Regions from separate parts of the Agarivorans sp. D1326 genome, predicted to be linked through region 1. Evidence: predicted binding sites of a transcription regulator. Region 1 holds the regulator's gene; each other region holds the start of a gene.
The links. Region 1 encodes ArgR, which controls arginine synthesis, uptake and breakdown. Its sites were predicted from a motif close to ANTGAATANNTATTCANT; they were not measured.
Positions count from the first base shown of each region.

Region 2: a site for ArgR is predicted at 1,789-1,806, ahead of ACYFDN_RS21140 (aspartate aminotransferase family protein). Genes of this name have one in related genera too.
Region 3: a site for ArgR is predicted at 3,852-3,869, ahead of argC (N-acetyl-gamma-glutamyl-phosphate reductase). Genes of this name have one in related genera too.

Region 1 covers NZ_JBTWEN010000009.1:51,111-56,754, forward strand. Annotated here, with positions in the region: gene mdh (malate dehydrogenase) at 49-978, opposite strand; gene ACYFDN_RS16765 (transporter substrate-binding domain-containing protein) at 1,159-1,866, opposite strand; gene argR (transcriptional regulator ArgR) at 2,056-2,523, shown strand; gene ACYFDN_RS16775 (ABC transporter ATP-binding protein) at 2,543-3,601, opposite strand; gene ACYFDN_RS16780 (ABC transporter permease) at 3,609-5,291, opposite strand; gene ACYFDN_RS16785 (Fe(3+) ABC transporter substrate-binding protein) at 5,393-5,644, opposite strand, start outside.
Region 2 covers NZ_JBTWEN010000017.1:16,576-22,219, forward strand. Annotated here, with positions in the region: gene trpS (tryptophan--tRNA ligase) at 1-6, shown strand, start outside; gene ACYFDN_RS21130 (cation efflux transmembrane domain-containing protein) at 141-1,049, shown strand; gene ACYFDN_RS21135 (anthranilate synthase component II) at 1,151-1,735, shown strand; gene ACYFDN_RS21140 (aspartate aminotransferase family protein) at 2,026-3,237, shown strand; gene astA (arginine N-succinyltransferase) at 3,353-4,384, shown strand; gene astD (succinylglutamate-semialdehyde dehydrogenase) at 4,424-5,644, shown strand, end outside.
Region 3 covers NZ_JBTWEN010000005.1:19,624-25,267, reverse strand. Annotated here, with positions in the region: gene ACYFDN_RS10995 (hypothetical protein) at 1-838, opposite strand, end outside; gene ppc (phosphoenolpyruvate carboxylase) at 972-3,611, opposite strand; gene argC (N-acetyl-gamma-glutamyl-phosphate reductase) at 4,026-5,036, shown strand; gene argB (acetylglutamate kinase) at 5,046-5,644, shown strand, end outside.

The DNA of each region.
Region 1 (5,644 bases):
ACAAAAAAGGAGTGCATTGCACTCCTTTTTAGAATTTAAAATTTGTAATTAAACAAATTCTACGCCTTTATCGATATCACCGTGTAAGGTGTCTAACATGCCGTCAATTGCAGCTTTCTCAAATGCGCTAATTTCACCGTAAGGTAAGATTTCAGCAACACCTTGAGGACCCAAGCGTACTGGTTGAGCAAAGAACTTAGCATGTTCACTGCCGCCATCAACGTAGGCACACTCAATTACGTCTTCGCCTTGAGCGGCTTTAACTAAAGACAAACAGAAACGTGCGGCTGCTTGACCCATAGAAAGTGTTGCGCTACCGCCACCCGCTTTAGCTTCAACTACTTCAGTACCGGCGTTTTGAATGCGCGTGGTCATCGCGGCAATCTCTTCACCGGTGAATGAAATACCATCTAGCTGAGATAACAATGGCAAGATAGTTACACCACTGTGGCCACCAATAACGTTTAAGTTAATGTCGGCAGGGTTTAAGCCTTTTGCTTCAGCAATAAATGTTTCAGAGCGGATTACGTCAAGAGTCGTTACACCAAACAATTTAGCAGGGTCGTATACACCGGCTTTTTTCAATACTTCTGCAGCAATTGGCACAGTAGTATTTACAGGGTTAGTGATAATGCCGATACACGCTTTAGGGCAGGTAACAGCAACTTTCTCGATAAGGTTTTTAACAATACCAGCGTTGATGTTGAATAGATCTGAACGATCCATACCTGGCTTACGCGCCACACCAGCTGAAATAAGAACAATATCGGCACCTTCTAGGGCCGGGCTTGGGTCTTCGCCTGCAAATCCTTTAATGGCCACTTGTGTAGGGATGTGGCTCAAATCTACAGCAACACCTGGTGTTACTGGGGCGATGTCGTAAAGCGAAAGTTCAGAACCAGCGGGTAACTGAGTTTTTAATAGTAATGAAAGGGCTTGGCCAATTCCGCCTGCAGCACCTAATACGGCAACTTTCATCAAACTTCTCCATGCTTTTTGTAGTTGTAGAGGGGATGTCTATAGAGACAGCTGACAAGATAACGGAATCCGCCTCAAAATACAATTTAGCAACATTTTTAAAGCAAGTTTAAAACAGGAAAAGGTTGCCTTAATCACACTTTAACAATATGGCTTAAGACCTTGGTCTAACAGTATTTGTTAGTTAAAAAAGGACTGATATATTGTTTGGTAAGTGCCATTATTTTTTAACACTTTAAGCGCATGGTTGATTTGATTCAGCAGGTCTTCGTCTTGCTTGGAAACAGCCATTCCCAAACCACTAGCAGGATAGCTTTCATCGACTTGAGTAACAAAGTTGGGATGACTCGCTAACCAGTAATGCGCAGCAGCGGCATCCAAAAACACCGCATCTATTTTCGTTTGTTCTAAATCATTAAGTGCCAATTGATAACTGGGGTAAGCAATCGACAAAATATCTGGTCGTTGCTCACGTAAAAAACGCATAAAGCTAGAACCGCTTTGTACTGCCACAACAGCGCTATTAGCCAAGACCTGTCCCGAGCTAGTTATATATACCGCCATGTTGTCAAAATACGCATCGCTAAAATTAACTAACTGTTTTCGCTGCTCGGTGATGTCTAAAGCTGAAATCGCCAAGTTATAGTGCCCTGCCGCAACACTCGTCAGCAAACTGTCAAAAGGCTGATGGTAAAACTCACATTCTCTGTTTATTTGTATACACACCGCTTTGGCTAATTCGATATCAAAACCCACTAATTGCTTTTGCTCGTCAAAGGCTTCAAATGGTGGGTAAGAGGCTTCGGTAACAATTCGTAAGGGTTTATCTTCAGCAAAGGCTGAACTAAACACAAAAACAGGAAAAAGAATGAAAAGTTTAATCCACATAATCAACTACTCATCGAGTCGGATGGGGCTATCATAATTCAGCTTAGCAAAGGCTCACAACTAATTGTTATTAAATGCAATAATAATTCTGTGTCAGAGTATGCATTTATATGCATAAAACTAGAATAAAGTTGAATTAGAGTAAAAAGTTGGCGACAATGGCAACGGATTTATAAGCTCGGATCACCGATGAAATATAGCGATAAACAAGAACAGTTAATAAAAGCCTTTAAATCACTGTTAAAAGAGGAACGATTTGGCTCACAAGCCGAAATAGTGACCGCCCTGCAAGAGCAAGGTTTCGAAAACATTAATCAATCGAAAGTGTCACGCATGTTAAGTAAGTTTGGCGCGGTGCGTACTCGTAACGCAAAAATGGAAATGGTTTACTGCTTACCAGCAGAATTAGGGGTTCCAACCGTTTCTAGCCAACTAAAAATCTTAGTATTAGAAATGGATTTCAATGACGCTCTCATCGTTATCCACACCAGCCCCGGCGCAGCTCAACTAATAGCCCGTTTGTTAGATTCATTAGGCAAAGCTGAGGGTATTCTTGGCACCATTGCTGGTGATGACACCATTTTTATCACCCCTACTCGCCAAGTAGATATTGCCGATGTCTTCCAGTCAGTGAAAGAACTCTTTGAAGTTGGCTAACTAAGCCTAATTAGCTTCCCTAAAGCGATGCTTTAGGGAAGACAAATGCCGCATCCCCATCTACCGACAACCATACTTTTGTGCCAGCACTCGCCTGCCAATGATCGCGCATACGCGCATGTATTACCCGCTCAGGCATACCGCTTAGCTGCAATCTAAAGTGGGTTTCGTTACCCATTGCATGCACTGATATCACTGTAGCTTCTATCTGATCTTTGTTTTCGAGCTGGTGTACCACGATATCTTTAGCCCGCACAATAATCTCTGCCATCTGCTGATCTTCGATGTCAGCTGCAGCAAATGCTCCAAGTGGCGTGTTAACTTTGTGCCCTTCAACTTCCACTTCAAAGCGATTGCTAGGGCCAAATAACGCTGCCACAAAGGCGTTTTTCGGATTGTTGTAAATTTCTTGAGGGCTAGCATTTTGCACAATCTCCCCCTTCTCCATCACTACAATTTTATCGGCGATAAACATTGCTTCTAGTGGATCGTGAGTCACCATTACCGCAGGGGTATTGGTTTTCTTCAGTACATCAAGGGTTTCTTCACGTACTTGCTGACGAAGATGCTCATCAAGCGCGGAGAAAGGCTCATCTAGCAGTAAAGTGCTTGGCTCTGGAGCTAAGGCACGAAGTAGAGCTACCCGCTGCTGCTGGCCACCCGACAAGGTATGCGGAAAGCGCTCTAACAAGCCTTGCATGCCCATATTATCTAGGCTTTCCTCAATCCAATTACGCCGCTTCGCAAGATCTTGCTGTTTACGTAAACCATACTCGATATTTTTACGCACACTCATATGAGGGAATAAGGCATAGTCTTGGAACATCATGCCAATGGCCCGTTGCTCTGGTGCTAGATGAATCGCTTGCTTAGGCGCAGCCACTAGCTTGTCTTGCAAGTAAAGCTCGCCACTTTGTAGTCGCTCTAAACCGGCGATAAGGCGTAACAGTGTGGTTTTACCACAACCCGATGGACCCAATAGCGCAACGATTTGATTCTCGTTCACTTCAATGCTGACATTTTTTAATGCCTGTTGTTCGCCGTAAAAATGATTAACTTTGCGTAAAACAATACTCATTGCGGGTTTATTGTCCTTGTGGGCGACGTTCAGAAGAACCGATATTTCGACTCATGATAATAACCGGGATAATGCCCGCCAGTAATATAGTTAATGCAGCCAAAGCGCTTTGCTCAAGCTGTTCTAAAGACGCCAAATCCCATACTTGGGTTGATAAAGTATCAAAATTAAACGGCCTTAGTATCAGGGTGATAGGCAACTCTTTCATGGTGTCTACAAACACCAGTAGCATGGCGGTGAGCACACTTGGTCGTATTAAAGGGAGATGAATTCGCCATAGCGTCTTACCTGAACGACTGCCAAGAATACGTGAGGCGTCATCCATTTCAGGAGTGATTTTGGTAAGGCTAGCGTCAAGAGTACGATAGCTTAAAGCGATAAAACGCAGCGAATAGGCTAATACCAAGGCGCTACCGGTGCCAGTGAGCAATAAGCCGGTGGGATAATCAAACCAGGCTTTCATTACGCTATCAACCGCATTATCAAACACACCAAGCGGGTACAAAATGCCCACTGCTAGCACCGCACCAGGGATGGCATACCCCAAGGTTGCAGCCTCGGCGATGCTACGCATTTTGTTGCTTTTAGATAAGCGGACCCCGTAGGCTAGCAACAACCCCAAAATCGTTGTTAGTAACGCGGCCATAATTGCCAGAGAAAAACTGTTCCAAGCACTATTTAAGTACTGCTCTAATCCTTGGTCTAAATTGCGTAATGCATAATTAGTTAACACCGTGATAGGCAAGATGAAACCAAGGCTAATAGGCAACAAACATAAAGCGGTAGCTAGCCACGCTTTAAAGCCCGAAAGCGGTTCGGCAAACATAGCGGGAGATTGACCGGTCAGCTTATAAAACTTACCAGCGTTGCGGCTGTAGCGCTCTAAACCCAGCAGCAAGATAGAAAAACTCACCAGCATTAAAGCTATTTGAGCGGCGGCTGAAAGGCTGCTCATGTTTAGCCACACATCAAATATTCCCGCGGTTAACGTAGGCACTGCAAAAAACTCTACCGTGCCGTATTCATTAATGGTTTCCATAAGCGCTAATGTAACCCCAACCACAATGGCAGGTCGCGCTAGTGGCAATGCCACTTTGAAAAAGCTCTGAGTTTGACTTTTGCCTAGGCAGCGGCTCATTTCAAAAAGCTGTGCAGCTTGCTCTACAAAAGCAGCTCGCGCTAACAAATACACATAGGGATACAGCACTAAACTCAATACCGCAATGGCACCCTGAATGGAGCGAATTTCCGGGAACCAGTAGTCTCGTGCGGTTTGCCAGCCAAATAGAGCGCGCAAGCTTTTTTGCACAAAACCTGCGTATTCAAGCTGGTCAGTAATAACAAAGGCGAGAATGTAACTTGGTACCGCCAAGGGTAGCAATAGCGCCCATACCAAAACCGATTTCAGGGGAAAATTAAAGCGCGTGACCAACCAGGCCGCACCGGTACCCATTAAACTGGTAAATAAAGCCACGCCCAAACACAGCATTAAAGTGTTTTTAACGTAAATCCAAAATACCGTATCCAGTAAGTGTTGCCAGATTTCTTGGTTGTCGGCCCATGAGAGCATCAAAATGGTGGCAATAGGGACAATGGCTAAGGCAGCAATTGCTAAGGCAAGCCATACCCAAGGGTCAAAGCGTAAACGAGCTAACGAGAAAGGCGAAGTAGAATTGGCGGTAGTGCTCATAGCTTCCAAATAAAAAAACGGCACAGAGCCGAAAACTAATAAAGCTGACCTAAGGCCAGCTTTATTGACGCTTGCTAATAGAATAGCAAGTTTAACAACCTTTACATATCATAGCCAACACGGTCAACTAAGCGTGCTGCTGCAGCACGTTGGTCTGCCACTTCTTGTAAGGAAATACGGTCAGCTTTGAAATCACCTAGGCTTTCAATAAACTCATCAGTTTTAATACCGGTGCGAACTGGTTCTTCGTAGTTAGCAGTAGCGTATAAACCTTGAGCTTTTTCACCAACTAAGAACTCTAACAACTTAATTGCGTTATCTTTGTTTTTAGCTGTTTTCAATAAACCAGCACC
Region 2 (5,644 bases), on a different contig from region 1:
AAGTAGCAGCGACTTAATTAACGAAAAGCCCAGCTAATTGCTGGGCTTTTTTATGTCTGTTACTACTAGTGGCATAGCTAAGTGCTTGCTAGTATCTATTTGTATATCAATGTGTTGATAACTGGCTCTGTGAGGAATAGATGGATCTTGAACGTAAAACCTTAGTTGTGTCGGCAATAATTGCTTTGCTGCTCGCTATGTGGGGCATAGCCATGGGAGTCTACACCGAATCTGGCGCTATTATGCTAGATGGCGTATTCAATCTATTATCCTCAGTTATGGCATTCATAGGTATCCGTATCGCCTACTTAACCAGCCAAAACTACAATGAACGTTTTCCGATGGGCTATTTTGCCTTCGAGCCCTTAATGGTCATGGTGAAAGGCATCTCGATTTTAGTATTGGTAGCATTTGCCTTATCAGCCAATTTGCAAACCATGCTAGCTGGAGGGCGAGAACCGCAAATAGGCATGATGTTAGTGTATGTGGTGCCGGCCGTGGCAGGATGTTTACTTGCCTGGTTTGTATGTTTGCGTAGCAATCAAAAACAAGCATCTAATTTACTCCTAGCGGAGCAGCAGGGGTGGTTAATCAACTCTGTGATCTCTGGTGCTATTGGCGTCGCGCTTATCATTGTGTTGTTGATCCAAGATAGCAGCATCGGCTGGATAGCCCGCTACGTAGACCAAATATTGGTAATTGTGTTCTCCTTGGTGTTTCTAAAAGATCCGTATTTATTGGTTAAAAACGGCTTTAAGGAGTTACTGCTTAGTGCGCCTGATGATGCCCACACTAAGCCGTTTTTAGCGGCACTTAATGAGCAATCTCTAATAGATGGTTTTAGTGTTGCTGATGCCATGGTAATGAAAACCGGTCGCAGATTTTGGGTAACTCTAGAGTTAGAATGCCAACAATCTCAACTTGCCCTTAGCGATTTAGTGCAGCAGCGTAAACAGCTGCGAGCATTAGCCAATCAGTTTTATGAGAATAACTACACTGAGATAGTATTTGTTGAGCCTAGAGCTTCGAGCGAAGACGCTGCAAGTTGAATTAAACTAAACTGCACCGAATAGTCGCTGTGTCGCCGTTTAAAATCGGCTACTATAGCGACTTTCTTGGTTTTGACTTATACACGGTTTGCTCAAGCTACATGTTACTTATCATCGACAATTACGACTCATTTACCTACAACCTATATCAATACTTTTCGCAGTTAGGTATTCAGGTTGAAGTGCGTCGTAACGATCAAATTACTCTAGAGCAAATTGAACTCTTAGCCCCCAGCCATTTGGTAATATCGCCTGGTCCCTGCTCGCCTAATGAGGCTGGTATATCTCTAGATGTGATTGCCAGGTTTGCTCAGCGCTTGCCTATTTTGGGGGTGTGTTTGGGTCATCAATGCATTGCGCAGCATTTTGGCGCACAGGTGGTGCGTGCAGCAGAAGCTATGCACGGCAAAGTGCGGCCCATTTATCATCAGCAGCAATCAGTATTTAAGGGCTTGGCTAATCCACAAATGGTAACGCGTTATCATTCTTTAGTGGTGGCGAAAGACAGCTTGCCAGAGTGCTTAGAAGTCACGGCATGGAGCCAAGATGGTGAGGGCGAAGCGCATGAAATTATGGGGCTAAAACACCGGGATTTACCGATCCATGCAGTGCAGTTTCATCCAGAAAGTATACTTACACAACAAGGTTTACAGTTATTAGCTAACTTTGTTGATTCTACAAAGTAGAACGTTTTAGATTCTATAAATGCTTATATAGTGATTTTATAGAATGAATAGATTGTGCATATTTATGCTGTAGTGGCTAAGTCTTTGGCTGTTTTCTGTCAGCTTAGCAATAATTGATTTAGAACTATGCACTGAATATGCGTAAAAATGGCCATATTTTGTATGGCTCAAAGGCACTATGCTCAGACAAGGCTCTTGAGATTTGCCATAATCGCCAAACTGTTTACAAACTATTAACCTTTCTGGCCCTGTATAACGGAATAGCCAGAAAGCTAAAAGGAGAACACTACATGTCACACGCTGTTACTCGCGCGCTATTCGATGAAGTTATGGTTCCAAACTATGCACCAGCGGCCATTATTCCGGTGAAGGGTGAAGGTTCGCGTTTATGGGATCAAGACGGTCGTGAGTATATCGACTTTGCTGGTGGTATCGCCGTTAACTGCTTAGGCCATTGTCATCCTGCGTTGGTGAAGAGCTTAACCGACCAAGGCAACTCACTGTGGCACTTAAGTAATGTACTCACTAATGAGCCAGCATTGCGTTTAGCCAAAAAATTGGTAGACAGTACCTTTTCTGAGAAAGTGTTCTTTTGTAATTCTGGCGCAGAAGCCAACGAAGCCGCACTAAAACTAGCGCGCCGTTATGCTATTGAGCATGGCTCTGCCGATAAAACCAAAATCATCGCTTTTGAACAAGGCTTCCATGGACGTACTTTCTTTACCGTAACCGTGGGTGGTCAAGCAACTTATTCAGACGGCTTTGGACCAAAACCCGGCGATGTAGAACACATTCCTTACAATGATCTTGCAGCCTTAGAAGCCATTATTGATGATCAAACCTGCGCGGTGATGATGGAGCCCTTGCAAGGTGAAGGCGGCATTATTAGCCCTGACTTAGAGTTTGCCCAAAAAGTACGTGAGCTATGTGATAAACACCAAGCATTGCTAATTTTTGATGAAGTGCAAACCGGTGTCGGCCGTACTGGCGAACTATACGCATACATGGGCTTAGGTGTAACGCCAGATATTTTAACCTCGGCTAAAGCCTTAGGCGGCGGTTTCCCAATTGGCGCGATGTTAACCACTACTGCTATTGCAGCTTCAATGAAAGTCGGCACCCACGGTAGCACCTATGGTGGTAACCCATTGGCTTGTGCCGTAGCCGAAACGGCTTTTGATATTGTTAATTCTGAAGAAGTGCTAAGTGGCGTTAAGCAACGTGAACAATGGTTTAGAGAAGCACTTAATCGCATCAACGAAAAGTATCAGGTATTTGCAGAAGTACGTGGTAAAGGCTTGCTGTTAGGTGCGGTATTAAATGAACAATACCAGGGCCGAGCTAGAGACTTCTTAGTAGCTGCAGCTGCAGAAGGCTTAATGGTTCTGGTTGCTGGTGCTAATGTTGTGCGTTTTACTCCTTCTCTTATTGTTCCTCAGGCAGACGTTGAATCAGGCATGCAGCGTTTTGAGCAAGCTGTTGCCAACGTGGTAAACGGCTAAATCAGTTGGGCTGAGGCCGTTAAAGGTTTCAGCCCAAGCAATACTTTTAATAAACACAAATAGTGGCTAATACTTAGCTACGGCTTCATGCTATTTAATAAAGGGAGAAATAGCCATGTTAGTTATCCGTCCTATTAAGGAAACGGATTACCCTGCCTTGTTACAAATGGCAGTGGGTTCGGGGATAGGCTTTACTTCTTTACCGGTAGACGAACCTTTATTGCGTGAAAAGCTCGCGCATTCTATTCGTTCGTTTGCTAGTGATATCGACCACCCTGGCGACCTGCATTATTTAATGGTGGCCGAAGAAACCGAAACTGGCGAAGTAGTGGGTACCAGCGCCATAGATGCCGCGGTAGGCATGGCCAGCCCATTTTATACTTATCATCTCGGCAAGGTTGTACATGCTTCACGTAGCCTAAATGTATACAACGTGGTGGAAACCCTCACCTTAACCAATGATTACACCGGTGTGACCGAGCTATGTACTTTATTTTTGCAAGAGTCTCACCGACAAGGCCAAAATGGTCGTTTATTGTCGAAGTGTCGCTTTTTGTTGATGGCCGAGCATCCGCAACGCTTTAACGACTCGGTTATTGCCGAAATGCGCGGCGTATCCGACGAGCAAGGCCGTTCACCTTTCTGGCAATGGCTGCAAGATAACTTCTTTAGTGTTGATTTCCCTACCGCCGATTACCTAACCGGTGTAGGTAAGAAAGAGTTTATTGCTGAACTCATGCCCAAGTATCCCATTTACGTCAATTTGCTTAGTAAAGAAGCGCAAGCTGTAATTGGTGAAGTACATGAAAAAACTCGACCGGCGCTGCGATTATTAGAGGCCGAGGGTTTCTGCAAACACGGTTATGTAGACATTTTTGATGCTGGCCCTACCGTTGAGTGTCCACTCAAGCTGATTGAGAGCGTGAAGCATTCCTTCAAAGTAACCGTACATATTGGACAACCTAGCGATGCAGCCGAAGAAATGCTGCTTACCAATGCGCGTTTAAAAGAGTTTAGAGCATGTGTTTCTCAGATAGAGTTAGATACCCAAAAATGCCACGCAGTGATTTCTAAAGAAGCTGCTATGGCCTTAGAGGTGACCGATGGTGAGCAAATTCGCATTGGCGCACTGCGTTTCGAACAATAATTTTGCCCACGGGCAGCAATAAAGGATTTGAGGTTGTAGATGGAACATTTAAATCAGTTTATTAACGGTCAATGGTTGGCTGGTGAGGGCGAGGCTTTTAACTCGATTGATCCGGCTAAAAATGTGTCGGTGTGGCAGGGTAAGTCAGCGCTTGCTAGTCAAGTAGATAACGCAGTAACAGCAGCACGAGACAGCCAATTTGCTTGGTACATGAGCGGTGTTGAGGCGCGCCTTGCAATCATCAAAAAATTTGCTGGCTTGCTTGAAGAAAACAAAGAAGCCTTAGCCTTGGTTATAGCTCAAGAAACGGGGAAACCTTTATGGGAAACTCGTACAGAAATTGCAGCCATGATCGGCAAGGCAGGCATTTCAGAGAAAGCCTATTTTGAGCGTACTGGCGAGTCAAGCTCTGAGCTGCCCATTGCAACTGCGGTATTGCGTCATAAGCCTCATGGAGTGGTTGCGGTTTTTGGTCCATACAACTTCCCGGGTCATTTACCTAATGGCCATATCATCCCAGCGTTGATCGCAGGCAATGCAGTGGTGCTTAAGCCTTCGGAGTTAACACCTAAGACATCTGAGCACGTTGTGAAGCTATGGCAACAAGCAGGTGTTCCCAATGGCGTAATTAATTTGGTGCAGGGTGAAGTAGCCACAGGTAAAGCTTTAGCGTCGCATTCAGGCATTGATGGCTTGTTCTTTACGGGCAGTTCTAATACTGGCCACGTTCTGCATCAGCAGTTTGCTAGCCAGCCAGATAAAATCTTGGCCTTAGAGATGGGGGGGAATAATCCCTTAGTTGTGGCTGAGGTTGATGATGTTGATGCCGCAGTTCACGATATTGTGCAATCAGCCTTTATCTCTGCAGGCCAGCGCTGCACCTGTGCACGCCGTTTGTATTTACCAAAAAACGAGCAAGCTGAGCAAATTCTAGAGCGTTTAGTATCTGTGACTAAGGCGATTGAAGTGGGTGACTACGATGCCGAGCAACAACCATTCATTGGTGCCATGATCAGTGCAAAAGCCGCTGCAGGAATGGTTAGCGCTCAAGAAAAGTTAACAGCATTGGGTGGCGAGTCTTTAGTAGAACTAGAGCAAGCAGATGCAGATAAGGGCTTTGTTAGCCCGGGCATTATTGAGGTGAGTGAAATAGCCGATTTACCCGATGAAGAATACTTTGGCCCTTTGCTGCAAGTTGTTCGTTATGACGATTGGGACAGTGCAATTGCTCAAGCCAATAACACCCGATACGGCTTATCT
Region 3 (5,644 bases), on a different contig from region 1:
TAGATAAGCGATGGCTAACAAAGTTTCTGGCAATGAGCACTTTTGAGTTCCCTTTGGCAAAACTTAAGGCTGCAAGAGGTGCTAGGCAGGTAATCATCAAAATAATGCTGAAATCGGGGAAGGCGAAATGCAAAGCTATCACGCTGGTGGCTAGCACAAAGGGAATGGTTAAGCTTTCTCGACGCAAGGGGTAACCAGCAAAACTGTCTTTCTCTCTTAGTGATACTTCGGCAGTGGTAAAGGCCAAGGCAATCAGCGCCATTAAAGCGCCCGGTAGCAGCACATCTAGCCATTGCATACCGGGGGCGTAAGTAATGGAAACCGCAGTGGCAATAAAAAACGGAGACCACCAGGCTGCGGCACAAAAACAGCGCATTAATACTTTTTGTTGGGCATTAGTTAAAGCTTGCTGTTTGGCCAAACGGTCACCGACAATGAATACAATCGATAGATTGATTACCGCACCCAGCAGGTTCATGCCTAGGGCGGTTGAGGCAATGCTACGCTTGCCAATAGGTAAAGGGTCTTGTTGATTCTCTGGATTGGCTAAGGCGAGAAAAGATACCGCGCTAAACATCGCCAGCAAGGGAAGGTTTATTGAGAGTATGTCGGAGGCTCTTAGCAAGGTATTTTGTTTGGCTGCAATTAATAGCAATACGATGCCAATGCTTAACAAACAGCCCGCCTGAATGCGAATGGCTTTGCTAAGCTGAGGCAAATACAGCAAGGCGGCAGCCCAGGTTACTGCGGTGGCTAAACCAATGCCAATTACGCCAAAGGCATACAGTAAGTAAAGTAGCAGCGAGGCAAGAAATAACCACCCTTTGTATTGTTGCATTGAAGACATCCTAGCTATCAATGAGCCAACGCTGCCAAGCAGCAAAAGTACCCTGTAAAGTAAGCTATTAGCTTAGCCTAAGAACAAACAACCCCGCATAAAGCGGGGTTGCTACGGTTAAATATGTGTGTATTTAACCGGTGTTACGCATACCCGCAGCGATACCGGCAATGCTTACCATTAAGGCTTGATCAACTACTGGGCAAAGTTCTTCGTTAGCGCGAGAACGATTTAGCAGCTCAACCTGTAATACATGCAAAGGATCGATGTAAGGGTTACGCAGATTAAGTGATTCAACCACCCAGGCTTGATTAGCCAATAGCTTGTTGTCTGGTGCTAGCGAAACAATGGCCGCTTTAGCGCCTTCTAACTTAACCCGAAGCTTTTCACCTAGCTCCTGTAGCTCTGGCTCCACTAAGCGCTCGTCGTAGATTTTTGATAGCCAAGTATCGGCTTTCATAAATACCATTTCTAGCATTGCTAAGCGGTTATCAAAGAATGGCCACGCGCGCATTTCGGTTAGCAGCTCGCTTTTACCTTCTTTAATTAAACCTTCGAATGCCGCACCGCTACCTAACCAAGCTGGCAGCAATAGGCGGTTTTGGCTCCATGAGAAAATCCATGGGATAGCACGTAAGCTTTCTACACCACCGTCTGAGCGACGCTTGGCTGGGCGGCTGCCCAATGGCAGTTTAGCTAACTCGCGCTCTGGAGTAGCCGAGCGGAAGTAAGGCACAAACTCTTCTTCACCCCAAACAATGCCACGGTAGGCTTCACAAGAGGTTTCGGCAATTTGGTCCATCACTTCGCGCCATTCGTCTTTTGGCTCCATGGGTGGAATCAAGTTCGCTTCTAATACTGCGCTGGCGTAGAGGTTTAGGCTATCCATGGCAACTTTAGGTAGGCCGAACTTAAAGCGGATCATTTCGCCCTGCTCAGTTACCCGTAAGCCACCTTTTAGTGAGCCTGGAGGTTGTGATAACAAGGCTGCGTGAGCCGGCGCACCACCACGACCAATTGTACCGCCACGACCGTGGAACAAGGTTAAGCTGATTTGATGGCCTTCACAGATAGATACTAGCGCTTCTTGAGCGCGGTATTGCGCCCACGATGCGGCTAATACACCGGCATCTTTAGCAGAATCTGAGTAGCCAATCATTACATGTTGTTGGCCAGAGATGTAACCGCGGTACCAATCAACTGATAGCAGTTTGCTCATGGTAGCTGGCGCATTGTTCAAATCGTCTAGGGTTTCGAACAAAGGCGCAACCGGCAAGCGGAACGGACAACCAGCTTCTTGCAGTAGCAGTTGCACGGCTAATACGTCAGATGGCTCACTCGCCATAGAGATAATGTAAATGCCTAATGCTTCGCGCTCTTGCTTGGCGATAATGGCACACGTGTCTAGTACTTCTTGTACCGATTCACTTGGCTCCCAATCACGTGGGAACAACGGGCGTTTAGAGTTTAACTCTTGCAGTAAGAAGTGCTGTTTATCGGTTTCGTTCCAATGTGCATAGTCACCCATGCCTAAGTAACGAGTGATTTCTGAGAACACTTCTTCGTGGCGGCCACTGTCTTGGCGAATATCCAAACGTAGTAAGTTGATGCCAAAACAGGCAATACGACGCAGTAGATCTAGCAAGGTGCCGTCGGCGATGATGCCCATGCCGCAGTCTTGTAGCGAGTAGTAACAAAGCTCAAGTGGCTCACGTAGCTGCTCGGTATTGGTGATAATATCGCGCGCTTCGGTGTACTGGCCTTTTAGCTTGGCTGTAAGGTAGTCGTGAGTTTCTTGCAGCTCGCTGCGCAATACTTTTAATAAGGCGCGGTAAGGTTCGTTTTGGTCACCAGTTTGCTCAAGCAGCGCTTCGTTAGCATCGCTCATCGACAATTCGCTAACCAAGGTTTGAATTTCTTTTAAGTAAAGGTCAACGGCAACCCAGCGGCTAGACAACAATACTTCTTCGGTTACTTTAGAAGTAACAAATGGGTTACCGTCACGGTCGCCTCCCATCCAAGATGAGAACACTACTGGCGCAGCATCTAAAGCCATGCGCATATCGAAGTGCTGGCCAAGTTTTTTGTCTAACTGGCGCACAAAGTCTGGCACGGCTTGCCATAGTGAGTTTTCAATTACCGCAAAACCCCATTTAGCTTCATCTACTGGAGTAGGGCGCTGCTGGCGAATTTCGTCGGTGTGCCATGCTTGGTTGATTAGCTGTTCTAAGCGGCTTAGCAGTTGGCTGCGCTCTTGGTCTGGTAAGTCGAGTTCTAACCAATCTAAACAGTTATTAATGGCAACGTGTTTGTTGATTAGGGTACGGCGGGTCACCTCGGTTGGGTGCGCGGTAAGTACCAGCTCAATATTTAGCTGTGCCACTGCATGGTGGATCTCTGCTTCACTTAAGTTTTCTTGCTTTAGTTTATTGAAAACTTGGACGATAGGATCTTGGGCACAGGTACTGCCTTCGCAGTTACGTGAAATGGTGTGGAATTGCTCGGCGATATTTGCCAAGTTTAGGAATTGGCTAAAGGCGCGGGTTACCGGCAATAGCTCGTCATCACTTAGGTTACGCAATAGCTCCAATAACTGCTCGCGCGCCTCATCATCGTTATTACGTGAGGCCTTAGCTAGCTGGCGTATGGTTTCTACTTTCTCTAGAAACGCTTCTCCCATATGGCTCTTGATCGTGTTACCAAGTAGTTGTCCGAGTAGACTCACATTTCCTCGTAACGAGGCGTTAATCTCCTGAGGCATATTCTGGCTCATTGTCTTTCCTTCACTGTTTGCGTTTGCTAGCGATTATTGAAATTTTTTTACTAAATCACCCTAGTCCTAGGGCAAAAACATACCTAAGACCGAGCATATAGTCAAAATACCTGTAATTAAATTACAAATAACGCTGTTTCCTTTGCTTAGGATCAAGCGGCTATTTATAGATTGTTACTCATATTTTAATAAGGGCAACTTTGTTTGGCTTACTTTTTAACCTATATGCGTAAATTTAACAATAAATAAAAATTCATTTTTATTGCATAAAGAATTGCCTGTGGTATTCTCCGTTTATATTAAAGACAGCTAGTTTTTTTTGAGCTGACAAGCGTGACATTTTGTTCATTTGGTCAGTAAAATGCAGCTCAATAAATAACACTATGCCATAAGATTTCAAGGGAACAAGAAACGATGTTAAAGGCAGCGATTGTTGGTGCAAGTGGATACACCGGAGCAGAGTTGGCAGGCTATGTAAGTCGCCATTCAGATTTAGAACTTGCCGGGTTGTATGTTTCAGAGCGAAGTGTAGACGCAGGCAAGGCGCTATCTACTCTGCACGGCAAATTACGCGGTGTGGTTGACGCTCCAGTGCAACCGTTAATTGTGGCTGATATCGCCAAAAACTTTGCTAATATTGATATTGTTTTGTTAGCCACTGCTCACGAAGTAAGCCATGATTTAGCCGAAGCATTTTTAAATGCAGGTTGTCAGGTCTTCGATTTGTCTGGTGCCTTCCGTGTTCAAAGCGCAGAGTTTTACGAAAAATTCTACGGTTTTACTCATCAGTTCCCCGAGTTATTAGAAAAAGCGGTATACGGTTTAGCTGAATGGAATGCCGAGAAAATTAAGCAAACGGATTTAGTCGCTGTAGCAGGTTGTTACCCAACTGCATCATTAACCGCGCTTAAGCCATTAGTTGAAGCTGGGTTGGTTGAGTCAAGCAACAAAGCGGTAATTAATGCTACTAGTGGCGTAAGTGGTGCAGGGCGCAAAGCCTCGTTAACTAGCTCATTCTGCGAAGTAAGCCTAGCGCCTTATGGGGTGTTTAATCACCGCCACCAACCAGAAATTGCTGCCCACTTAGGTCACCCAGTGATCTTCACTCCACATTTGGGTAACTTTAAACGCGGTATTTTAGCCACCATTAATGTGGTGCTAAAAGCAGGCACCACTGAAGAGCAAGTAAATGCGGCTTATCAGCAAGCGTATGCAGGCCAAAACATTGTGCGCATATTGGAAGGTGAGTGGCCTTCTATTGCCAAAGTAGAAAACACACCGTTTATTGATGTGGCTTGGCAACAACAAGGTGAAGACTTAATTGTGGTATCAGCTGAAGATAACCTATTAAAAGGTGCAGCTAGCCAAGCTATCCAGTGTTTGAATATTCGTAATGGCTTTGCCCTTACTGAGTCGCTGGTTTAGGAGCAGGCAATGAAACCATTAGTGATTAAGTTAGGCGGTGCCGTTTTAAATAACAGCCTAGCCCTAGACAATTTATTTGCTGCCTTGCAACAAGTTAAGCAACCTATTGTATTAGTGCATGGTGGCGGTGTAGTCGTAGAAGATGTATTAGCTAAAACCGGCTTTGTATCAGAAAAGTTAGACGGTTTGCGCATAACACCTAAAGAGCAAATTCCTTATGTAGTGGGTGCCTTGGCAGGTACCAGCAATAAGTTGTTGTTAGCGCAAGCGCTAAAAGCAGGTTTGTCGGCTGTGGGCTTGTGTTTAAGTGATGCAGGCTCTTGTAAAGTAAGCCAAATGGATGCACGTTTAGGCCACGTTGGCGAGGCATCTTTAGGCAACCCTGCATTGTTAAATAGCCTTATTGAGCTGGGCCACGTGCCGGTAATGAGCTCAATTGGTATTGGCGAAGACGGCGAACTTTACAATGTGAATGCCGACCAAGCTGCGTTAGCGGTGTGTAAATTGCTGCAGGGCCAATTGGTGTTATTATCCGATGTGGCTGGCGTACTCGACCAAGATAAACAGCTGGTGGCTGAGCTAAATAGCGCACTGGCTGACAAATTGAT